DNA from 3 places in the Pseudomonas gorinensis genome. Region 1 is predicted to be linked to each of the others. Evidence: predicted binding sites of a transcription regulator. Region 1 holds the regulator's gene; each other region holds the start of a gene.

Region 1 (3,275 bases):
GAAGAGCCTAGCGAGGAAGCGATGGCCGACATGTTCGCTGACCTCTACCACAACCCGGCAAAACGGGTGGGTTGAGTCAGTATGAACACCGTGAAATGTATCTACATCGATGGTCTGCAAGCGATTCACGCGGCCAAGCCATGTAGCCTGCGTCTAAGCAAGACAAGGTAAAGAAATAAAATGGGCAGCATGCATCCCGTACAGGTGATCGCGGTGACCGGCGGCAAAGGTGGCGTCGGGAAAACTAACGTGTCAGTGAATTTGTCCCTGGCGCTGGCAGAGCTTGGCCGTCGCGTCATGCTGCTGGATGCTGACCTGGGGCTGGCGAATGTCGACGTTCTGCTGGGACTGACGCCCAAACATACCCTCGCCGATGTGATCGAGGGCCGCTGTGAGCTGCGTGATGTGCTGCTCCAGGGCCCCGGTGGGATCCGTATCGTACCGGCCGCCTCGGGCACCCAGAGCATGGTGCACCTGAGCCCGGCGCAGCATGCCGGTCTGATCCAGGCGTTCAGCGATATCGGCGACAACCTCGACGTGCTGGTGATCGACACCGCCGCCGGGATCGGCGAGTCGGTGGTCAGCTTCGTGCGCGCCGCGCAGGAAGTGTTGCTGGTGGTCTGCGATGAACCAACCTCGATCACCGACGCCTATGCCCTGATCAAACTGCTTAACCGCGACTACGGCATGAACCGCTTCCGCGTGCTGGCCAACATGGCCCAAAGCCCGCAGGAAGGCCGCAACCTGTTCGCCAAGTTGACCAAGGTCACGGATCGCTTTCTCGATGTCGCCCTACAATACGTCGGCGCAGTTCCCTATGACGAGTGTGTGCGCAAGGCTGTGCAAAAGCAGCGTGCAGTCTACGAAGCGTTCCCTCGTTCGAAATGCGCCTTGGCGTTCAAGGCTATTGCTCAGAAGGTCGATACTTGGCCGTTGCCCGCTAACCCTCGGGGGCATCTGGAGTTTTTCGTCGAGCGATTGGTGCATCAGACGAGCGCAGGACCCGTGCTATGACAGCGACCGGCTACAACGCCTACAAGAAGTCCGCCCGTGACAGTCAGGGTGAGTTGATCGAGCGTTACGCGCCTTTGGTCAAACGCATCGCCTATCACTTGCTGGCACGCCTCCCCGCCAGTGTCCAGGTCGAAGACCTGATCCAGGCCGGCATGATCGGCCTTCTCGAAGTGTCGACCAAATACGACGCGAGCAAGGGCGCGAGTTTCGAGACGTATGCGGGTATCCGTATCCGTGGCGCGATGCTCGATGAGGTGCGTAAAGGCGATTGGGCGCCGCGTTCGGTACACCGCAATACGCGCATGGTCAGTGACGCAATTCGGTCAATTGAAGCAAAAACCGGTCGCGACGCTAAAGATCATGAAGTTGCGGCCGAACTCCAATTGAGTCTCGACGATTATTACGGGATTTTGAACGATACCTTGGGCAGCCGCCTGTTCAGTTTCGACGACCTGTTGCAGGACGGCGAACACGAAGGGTTGCACGAGGACGGCGCGAGTACGCATATGGAGCCGTCGCGTGACCTGGAGGATGAACGCTTCCAGGGCGCATTGGCCGACGCAATTGCCAATTTGCCGGAGCGTGAGCGACTGGTGTTGGCGCTGTACTACGACGAAGAGCTGAACCTCAAGGAAATCGGTGAGGTCCTGGGGGTCAGCGAATCGCGTGTCAGCCAGCTGCACAGCCAGTGCGCGGCCCGCTTGCGGGGGCGATTGGGAGAGTGGCGCGCGCGCTGACAGGCAGTGTGGGGACACTGCAGACGCAACCGCGAGGGCCTTGGCCGCCGCGGGGGCTAACCGTGGTGCCCTGGGCAGTCCTTTTTGTGTAACGCCTGTTGATTGAAATGGCGCGTCCAGGTGCTGGGCGCGTTTAAGACTGCTTGGAGGTCGAATTGGACAAGAACATGAAAATCCTCATCGTTGATGACTTCTCAACGATGCGGCGGATCATAAAAAACCTGTTGCGTGACCTTGGGTTCACAAACACGGTCGAGGCGGATGACGGCCTTACGGCGATTCCGATCCTCAACAGCGGGAGCATCGACTTTCTGGTAACCGATTGGAACATGCCGGGCATGACGGGTATCGACTTGTTGCGCCACGTGCGTGCCGACGAAAAACTGCGCAGCCTTCCCGTGCTGATGGTGACCGCCGAAGCCAAGCGTGAACAGATCATCGAAGCCGCCCAAGCCGGGGTTAACGGCTATGTGGTCAAACCATTCACTGCGCAGGCCTTGAAAGAGAAGATCGAAAAAATCTTCGAACGCATCCACGGCTAATGCTGCCACGGGGGAGCTATGGAGCAAAAAGAATCATCGCAGGCCGACTTTGAGTCGACCCTGAAAAAACATGCTCACCAGCTGGTCGACAGCCTTGAAAAAGGCCAGTTCGGCGATGCGGTGCAGTTAATCCATCAGCTCAACCAGACCCGTGACCGCGGCCTGTACCAGGAGGTGGGCAAGCTCACACGCGAGCTTCACAGTGCGATCGTCAATTTCCAGATTGACCCGCACATGCCTCAAGCCGAAGAGATTTCGCAGATCACCGACGCCACCGAACGCCTGTCCTATGTGGTCAGGCTGACTGAGGCAGCGGCCAACCGCACCATGGACCTGGTGGAAAACGCCACGCCCCTGGTCAACGGCATGGCCACGGAAGCCCAGGCGCTGAGCGTTGACTGGGGTCGCTTCATGCGCCGTGAAGTCGGCGCAGAAGAGTTTCGTGAGCTGGCCCGTCGGGTCGAAGGGTTCCTGTCACGCAGCGAGCAGGAAAACCGTACGGTTTCCAGCAACCTCAATGACATTCTGCTCGCCCAGGATTACCAGGACCTGACCGGTCAGGTGATCAAGCGTGTGACCCAGTTGGTCACCGAAGTGGAAAGCAACCTGCTCAAATTGGTACTCATGGCCGGCCAGGTCGACCGTTTCGCCGGCATCGAACATGACCGCGAAGCGATCCTCTCTGAAAAAGATCCACAAAAACATCTCGCCAAGGGTGAAGGTCCGCAGATTCATGCCGATAAACGTGAAGACGTTGTGTCAGGTCAGGATGACGTAGATGACCTGTTATCCAGTTTAGGCTTCTAAGGAGCACACCCATGAGCTTCGGCGCCGATGAAGAAATCCTTCAGGATTTCCTTGTAGAGGCCGGCGAAATTTTAGAGCAACTGTCCGAACAACTGGTCGAGCTGGAAAGCCGCCCGGATGATGCGAACCTGCTCAATGCAATTTTTCGCGGTTTTCATACTGTAAAAGGGGGCGC
Region 2 (3,275 bases), 170 kb from region 1:
ACCTCGTCCGCCACCACCGCAAAGCCCCGGCCCAGGTCGCCCGCGCGCGCCGCTTCAATCGCGGCGTTGAGCGCCAGCAGGTTGGTCTGCCCGGCGATCTGCTGGATCACCTGCACAATCGACTGGATACGCAAACTCGACCCCGCCAGCGTGCGCGCGCCCTGCACCGCGACATCCGCCTGGCTGGACAGGCCCTCCACCGTGGCCCCGGCCTGGGCAGACACCGTGTTCTGCTGGCCAATCGTGCCCACCAGTTCATCCATCGAGGCGTGTAACTCACCGGAGTAGTGCTTGAGCTGCGAAGCGATGTCCTCCTGCTGGCGCTCGGCCTGGGCCAACACCAGGCCCAAGTCGGCCAGGCCTTCGAAGACTGGCAGGATATTGCGGTCCAGGCCTCGGGTATTCAGGGTGTCGGTGAAATCATTGTTCTTGAACGCCGCAATCTGCTTGACCACCACATGGTTCAACCCCGCCAGCTTCTTCACCTGACGCCGCAGGAAAAATGCCTTGAACTCGCCGTAATGGGCGATGAAATTGTCCACGTACTCATCACTGAAACTCGCACCCTTGGCCACCCGAAAGAAGAAAATCGCCGTCAGCGTCTGATTCAGGTTCAAGCCCAGAATCTCCCCGAAGGTCGAAAACCCCGCCAACGGCACATCCCCAAAAATGCCGGCCATGCTGCCCAGCTCGGCGCCGTTATTCAGTCGGCGCAAAATGCAGTCATTCAAAATCCCCGCCACCGGCTGGCCGCCCTTGCCACGCAAAAACTGCTCGTAGTCCAGGCGTGTGGCCTCACGCAATGGCGTACGCCGCACCATCACCAGCTCTTCGCCCGGCGCCACGTCGCAAAACAGCTGCACGATCTGCTGTTCATAGTCGATGCGTGCGATGGAGCGCACAAACAACTCACTGCCCACCCGAATCGCGAACGAGTAATCCGCCAGCTTCGACTCCAGTGCCTGGGGGGCGCAATTGAACGCGTCACACAGCGCCTGCACCATGCTCTTGATATTGCCGCTGCTGTCGATCACCTGGTCAATCGTGCGGTCTTCCACCGAGGCGGTCAGCACACTGAAGGTCAAATCCGCGGCCTTGAAGTTTTGGCTTTTAAACACGCCAAAGCGCACATGGGCCGCGGTCTTGAGGAACACAATCTGTGCATGGTTCTGATAACTGCGCTGGCCATCGTGGATCAGCGTTTTCTGGAAATCCGACTTACCCCCAGCCGACCCGCCTACGAACAAGCATGGAAAACGCCCGGACTCATACAGCGCCTCCATGAAAAACGATTCCGACGCCGACAACCCATCGAACACCACGTAGGCCAAGGTGTCGCGGTGATCGATCGAGGTGTGCACCTGCACCCGCTTGATATTGGCCACCAACTTGGCGATCCGCTCCTGCATCCCCAAGCGCTTGCCGCCGCTGCGAATGTCCTCACACTCCAACGGCACCATCACCACCTCGGCAGAGGCAATCACACTGTCATCAAACAGCTGCAACACCATCCGGTCCCAGCGCTCGCCGGTCGCGCAATACAGCGAATCGGCGGCGTTGCACAACTCACCGGAGGTGGTGCACAGGCTGATGGCGGTTTGCGGAAAGCGACGCTTGAGCTTGGCGGCGACCTGGTCGATGTCCAGGTGGGGGGAGATGAAACCGGTGATCAGGGTGGGTGTGATGCGCAGGGTGGCCAATGAAGACTCCAATTCATTGGCGGTGCAGGTGAGGGTGGCGGTGCCTTGACGATCGGCCCGGGCTTTTTTTAGAAGGGAAAGTGGGTTCATAGGGCTGGCTCGAACGGGTGGAGGGGCGCAGGTCATAGGCATGCGGTTAGTAGGGTTATCGGCGGGTTCGGTGAGGGCTGGAGGGGAGGACGCAAAGATGCGACGAATGAGCGCAGGGCACTCCCTCTTTGGGTTTGTCAGTCAGAAAGACAAGAAATAACCGGTTCATCATTCAGGTGATTTGAACGGCCATTCGCTGGAAGATGGGTTAAGGGGCTTCCGAGCGGTAATGCTGGCGGGACTAGGAAGTTACTTACGAATTCCTACTTTCATGTATGACAGTGCTGTCCTTCGTGTTTTTAGGAAGTGCTTGGCTTTCTACGGTTATTAAATCGTGCAATGGTAGGGGCGTGATGCTTACAGCTGGATTGATTTGAACCTGACATGTTAATAACTGACTCTAGGGTGATGATTATGAAAGGCACGATTGTATGGGCGCGCGGTATTACTCAAAGACGAACGTTGCTCGCTTTGTTAGCGGTTTTTGTAACGTCTACTCATGGGACTGCTTTTGCGGCAGAAAACGCTATTACTAAAACAGCAGCGCCCAACCCCGTTCTTGTTTTATCTAACTCTGACACCCAGCCAGGCGTCGGGCTTGCGAGTTTCAATGTTTTGGCTGCGGATATTCCCCAAGGTACACTCATTGATCCCAAACAGTTGTTAGAGATTCAATGGAATACAACTTATTATCCTCAGGGCATTAGAGAAGTGGTACAGCTGTGTTACTCCCGGCCGTTCAGCTCTCAAGAGGACTGTAGGGAAATCTATCCAAATTCATCCGGGACATTGTCAGACTTTAATGCTCAGGCTTTCGGTCATGGCTCACGAGTCGTCATCTACCATCGTGTATTTGGCGGTACACCACGTTATGTAAATCCTGCCGGCACCGACTCAGTGACATTCCGATATCGATATTAATAAAACAAAAAGTACTCGCAGCCTATTTGGCTGCGGGTTGCTTTCCAGTTTTGACAATAGACTTTTCATCGCACCGTTGCTGTTTTCCCAAGCCAAGGTGAATGCTCATGGTCATTATCAATCCTGCCGCATCGTCGGCTTACAACCCCGTGGCAAACAGCTCAGTCAACGCCACGCCTCGCTCTTCGGTGTCGCCAGGCGATGAAGTCAAACCCGATACCTATGGTTCAGCAACCGATAGTGGCACCTTCAGCTCAGTCTCAATCCTGGCTCAGCAATTGAGTGAAGCCGCAACGCGTGCCGAAACCCGCATCGGCCAAAACGATACCAGCCTGCTCGACTCGATTACCGGCGATCAGTACCTCGTCAACCAAGCGCAGCACGACGCGCAGGTCCCCTCTACCGATAACCCGGATCTCCTGGCACGGGCTCGACAAGCGACCGGCTTCGTCAACGGTTCTGATACCAACCCGTTCAAGGGCCTCACACGCGATCAACTCCAGCTGATTGCCCACGACGACGGCGGGCCTTTCACCCTCAATGAGCGACGTGCCGCATGGGAAG
Region 3 (3,275 bases), 700 kb from region 1:
GCGCGTTTGGTATCAGGCACTACGCAGCCCTCATCGCGACACCGAACGCTGCCATCAGGATGGGGCAGCCATGCTAGATGCGGACGCAAGCGACAAAATAGGCGATAGCCAAGGTTTAGAAGTGGCCTAGTCGAACGCCATGATAACGGCTCCGCCCAGATACCAAGGCCCGCTGCTCGCCAGCTCCAAAGCGTCGCGTCTAAGCCAGTGACCCAGGTTCCATCGCCCAACCTGGCGTGCAGTATCGACTGCATTTCAACGAGCGTGAACCCAAGAGATTTTGCGTCGAAGGTAGGATCGCTGATGTCCACAAACAGGAGACGATCCGGTGCTGCTCGCACATTTAGGATCTTGATCTCCCGGGCGCAAAGAGGGCACTCGCCGTCGAAATAAAGCGTCAGTGGCCACTGCTCATTCTTGTACAACTACTGATACCTTGTATAAGTTTTTAGACAAGATATGCTCAAAAAACTTCGATGACAACCAGGCCTAATCCTCGAGGCGAAATCAGGTTCCAAGCGGTGCCTGATCCGGGATTTCAGGTTTGTTTCTGGGGCTGGAGCTGAGACGTGTGGCCACAGCAGCTTGCCGACCTGATTGTGACGTTCGTCGTCTCACTGCTTTTCGTTCGTCTGATAGCTAAACGTGTTGCTGATCACGCCGATAAACCTTTTAACACCCAACAGGTGGTTTTCCATGTTCAATAAAAAAATCAAGAATCAGCTTGAGGCTCAAACAGCTGAGTTGTCGGAGTTGCGCCAACTGCGTGATGGCCTACACCGTGAAATGCTGACGCTGAGTATCGATACTAATTTTGCAATTACCACCTGCAACGACAATTTTGCACAGGCTTTGGGGTACACCCAGAATCAGCTTATAGGTCGTGCCATGGCCGACATTGTTCCGCAGTACGTTTCAAAACTTCCCTGTTTTCACAATTTTCGGGCGGCTGTCGCCGCCGGTAAGTCGATATCTGATGAATACAGGTACCTGCATGCTGACGGCTCATTAGTGTGGATTCATGCTCATTGGCAACCCGTAGCTGATGCGACTGGCCGGTTGAGTCATATCGCAGGCTATGCGACGAACATTACGTCCAGAGTGGAAAAGGCATCGGAAAACGCATCGTTCATTGACGCGCTACTGCGCTCGACGGCGGTCATTGAGTTCGATCTATCCGGGCATGTAATCACGGCGAATGAGCAGTTTTTAAAAGCGATGGGTTACAGCCTGGGACAAGCGCAAGGAAGTCATCATCGTATTTTCTGTCGGCCAGAGGAGGCTTCTTCCCAGCAATACAGGGATTTTTGGTTGACGTTGAACAAGGGTGAGTTTGTCGCTGGCCGATTCCAACGTGTTGATAGTCGGGGTCAGACGGTATGGCTGGAGGCGAGCTATAACCCGGTCTACGACACCGAAGGAACACTACGCAAGGTAGTTAAGTTTGCAACGGTTATTACCGAACAGGTTGCCCGTGAACACCAAGTCAGTGATGCTGCACAAACGGCATTTGAAATCTCCCAGCAGACTGACGTTACTGCTCAACGTGGTGCGATAGTGGTTAACGACACTATGCACACCATGCGCAAAGTCGCTGGGGATATGCAGGCTGCCTCGGGTGGCGTCGAAGCGCTTGGAAAGCAGTCGCTGTTAATCAGTTCGATCATTCAGACCATCAGTAGTATTGCTCAGCAAACGAACCTTTTGGCATTGAACGCTGCGATTGAGGCTGCACGCGCAGGTGAGCAAGGCCGAGGTTTTGCAGTCGTCGCGGATGAGGTTCGACAATTGGCCGGGCGCACCAGCACGGCGACTGAGGAAATCGCATCAGTTGTTTTGGAAAATCAGAAGCTGGTGGATCAAACTATAGCGGAGATGGCGAACAGTAAGTCCCAAGCTGAGCAAGGTCTTGAGCTAGCCACGCAGGCAGGGCAAGTTATTGTTGAAATTCAGGACGGAGCCAAGAAAGTTGTTGAAGCGGTTGGTAAGTTTGCGACTCAGGTGGCTTAGCACGCTCAATCGTACTGCGTTGGAGTTCGCCCCTAGCGAGTTGTCGAGTGTGTGCAAAGTGAGGGGGAACAACACATGCTTGGCGAGATCGACGGTTCGGGCTTGTTAGGGTTGTCGTTGAGCTTTGGCCTTCGTTACCAGTCATAGTCACATCCGGCAAACCAACCACGCTTGGCTAGTTGTTCAGTTACGTCAATGACGCCCGAGTCACCAAAAAAACCGGTGGTGTTTGGGTAGTGAATACCTGCCAGCGACACCATCGACACCTCGGTCTTGCGGTCGAAGTACGATAGAAAATGCCAGCCGCCAGCTGTACTCCCCACGTGTGGAAAATTGATCGCAGCTTTATCTGTTATGTAGTGCTCGCGTGAGGCGCGTTTGAGATCAAAATCAAATAGTGGCTGAATCATGGAAGCTTTCTGAGTTGGGCTAGACCTTGCTTGATGTGGCCGGCGTTCTCGCCGATGGTCTCAAGGGCGCCACGCACGTTGTTTGCCTTGTCCCGGCGCCACCGCCTCCACCACAGAAAGAAGTCGACAACGATCTCATTGTCCTGAGGGTTGAAGCCGAGTCCGTATTGGGTTTTGAAATCGAAGGGGGGGCTTCTGCTGTGCGGACATAGGGGATCCTCGCCGGTTGGCGTGATTCGTTGAACTGGGTGATATGCTTTGCTGCTTATCAAACAAGGACGTGGGTAATGGCCGGTAAAAAGCTTGAAGCGTTCCGCGAGTGGTTCACGCCGCGTAAGCGGTTATGGGCAGGGCTCGCTTTGCTTGTCACTGGGGTATTCGGGCCGCTTTTGTATCCAAGCATAAATGGCTATTGGAGTATCTTTATTGCTCCTGGGATCATGTTTATCTGCAATGCAAGGAATCCCGAAGCTCGCGATAAGCGCTGATAGCCTCGCCGTCTGGTGCTGTTCGGCGATAGGGGTATTACGGGGGACCGGCATGGAGCTGGATTAAGGCGTGTTGCTTCTTCCGCAGTTGCGGCGGTCTTCCCGGTAGCGCTGCGCGTCGCTTATGAACCGACCGCAAGCGGCTTCTGGATGTAAAACTCAGCTGCGTCGGGGTATTGGTCCAGCGCTTCGCTCAGCGTCACATACTGGCAGTCAACACCTACTCTCGCGCTCTGGCATCCACGTAGGCCTTGGGCCACGGGATGTCGGTGTCGCGGTGATCGCAAGCGCCGTCCCGCGTAAACACCTGGGCCTTTGCCAGGTGGGTGACGTACCCAGAGCCACCAAAGCCCCAGAACGATAAGCC

The links. Region 1 encodes FliA, which starts transcription of late flagellar genes. Its sites were predicted from a motif close to CTAAAGTTTNNNNNNNNNNNGCCGNTAA; they were not measured.
Region 2: the regulator FliA is predicted to act here: its motif matches at 1,846-1,873, upstream of AB7933_RS23350 (methyl-accepting chemotaxis protein).
Region 3: the regulator FliA is predicted to act here: its motif matches at 1,511-1,538, upstream of AB7933_RS20825 (methyl-accepting chemotaxis protein).

Annotation. Positions count from the first base shown of each region.
Region 1 is NZ_CP167125.1:5,325,152-5,328,426, reverse strand. Features, by position in the region: gene flhF (flagellar biosynthesis protein FlhF) at 1-75, shown strand, start outside; gene fleN (flagellar synthesis regulator FleN) at 181-1,014, shown strand; gene fliA (RNA polymerase sigma factor FliA) at 1,011-1,751, shown strand; gene AB7933_RS24040 (chemotaxis response regulator CheY) at 1,919-2,293, shown strand; gene AB7933_RS24035 (protein phosphatase CheZ) at 2,312-3,100, shown strand; gene AB7933_RS24030 (chemotaxis protein CheA) at 3,112-3,275, shown strand, end outside.
Region 2 is NZ_CP167125.1:5,154,714-5,157,988, reverse strand. Features, by position in the region: gene AB7933_RS23350 (methyl-accepting chemotaxis protein) at 1-1,790, opposite strand, end outside; gene AB7933_RS23345 (hypothetical protein) at 2,205-2,711, shown strand; gene AB7933_RS23340 (hypothetical protein) at 2,819-3,275, shown strand, end outside.
Region 3 is NZ_CP167125.1:4,620,612-4,623,886, reverse strand. Features, by position in the region: gene AB7933_RS20835 (thiol-disulfide oxidoreductase DCC family protein) at 1-425, opposite strand, end outside; partial or broken gene AB7933_RS20830 (PAS domain-containing protein) at 697-1,467, shown strand; gene AB7933_RS20825 (methyl-accepting chemotaxis protein) at 1,573-2,010, shown strand; partial or broken gene AB7933_RS20820 (hypothetical protein) at 2,172-2,420, opposite strand; gene AB7933_RS20815 (hypothetical protein) at 2,708-2,908, shown strand; gene AB7933_RS20810 (hypothetical protein) at 3,129-3,275, opposite strand, start outside.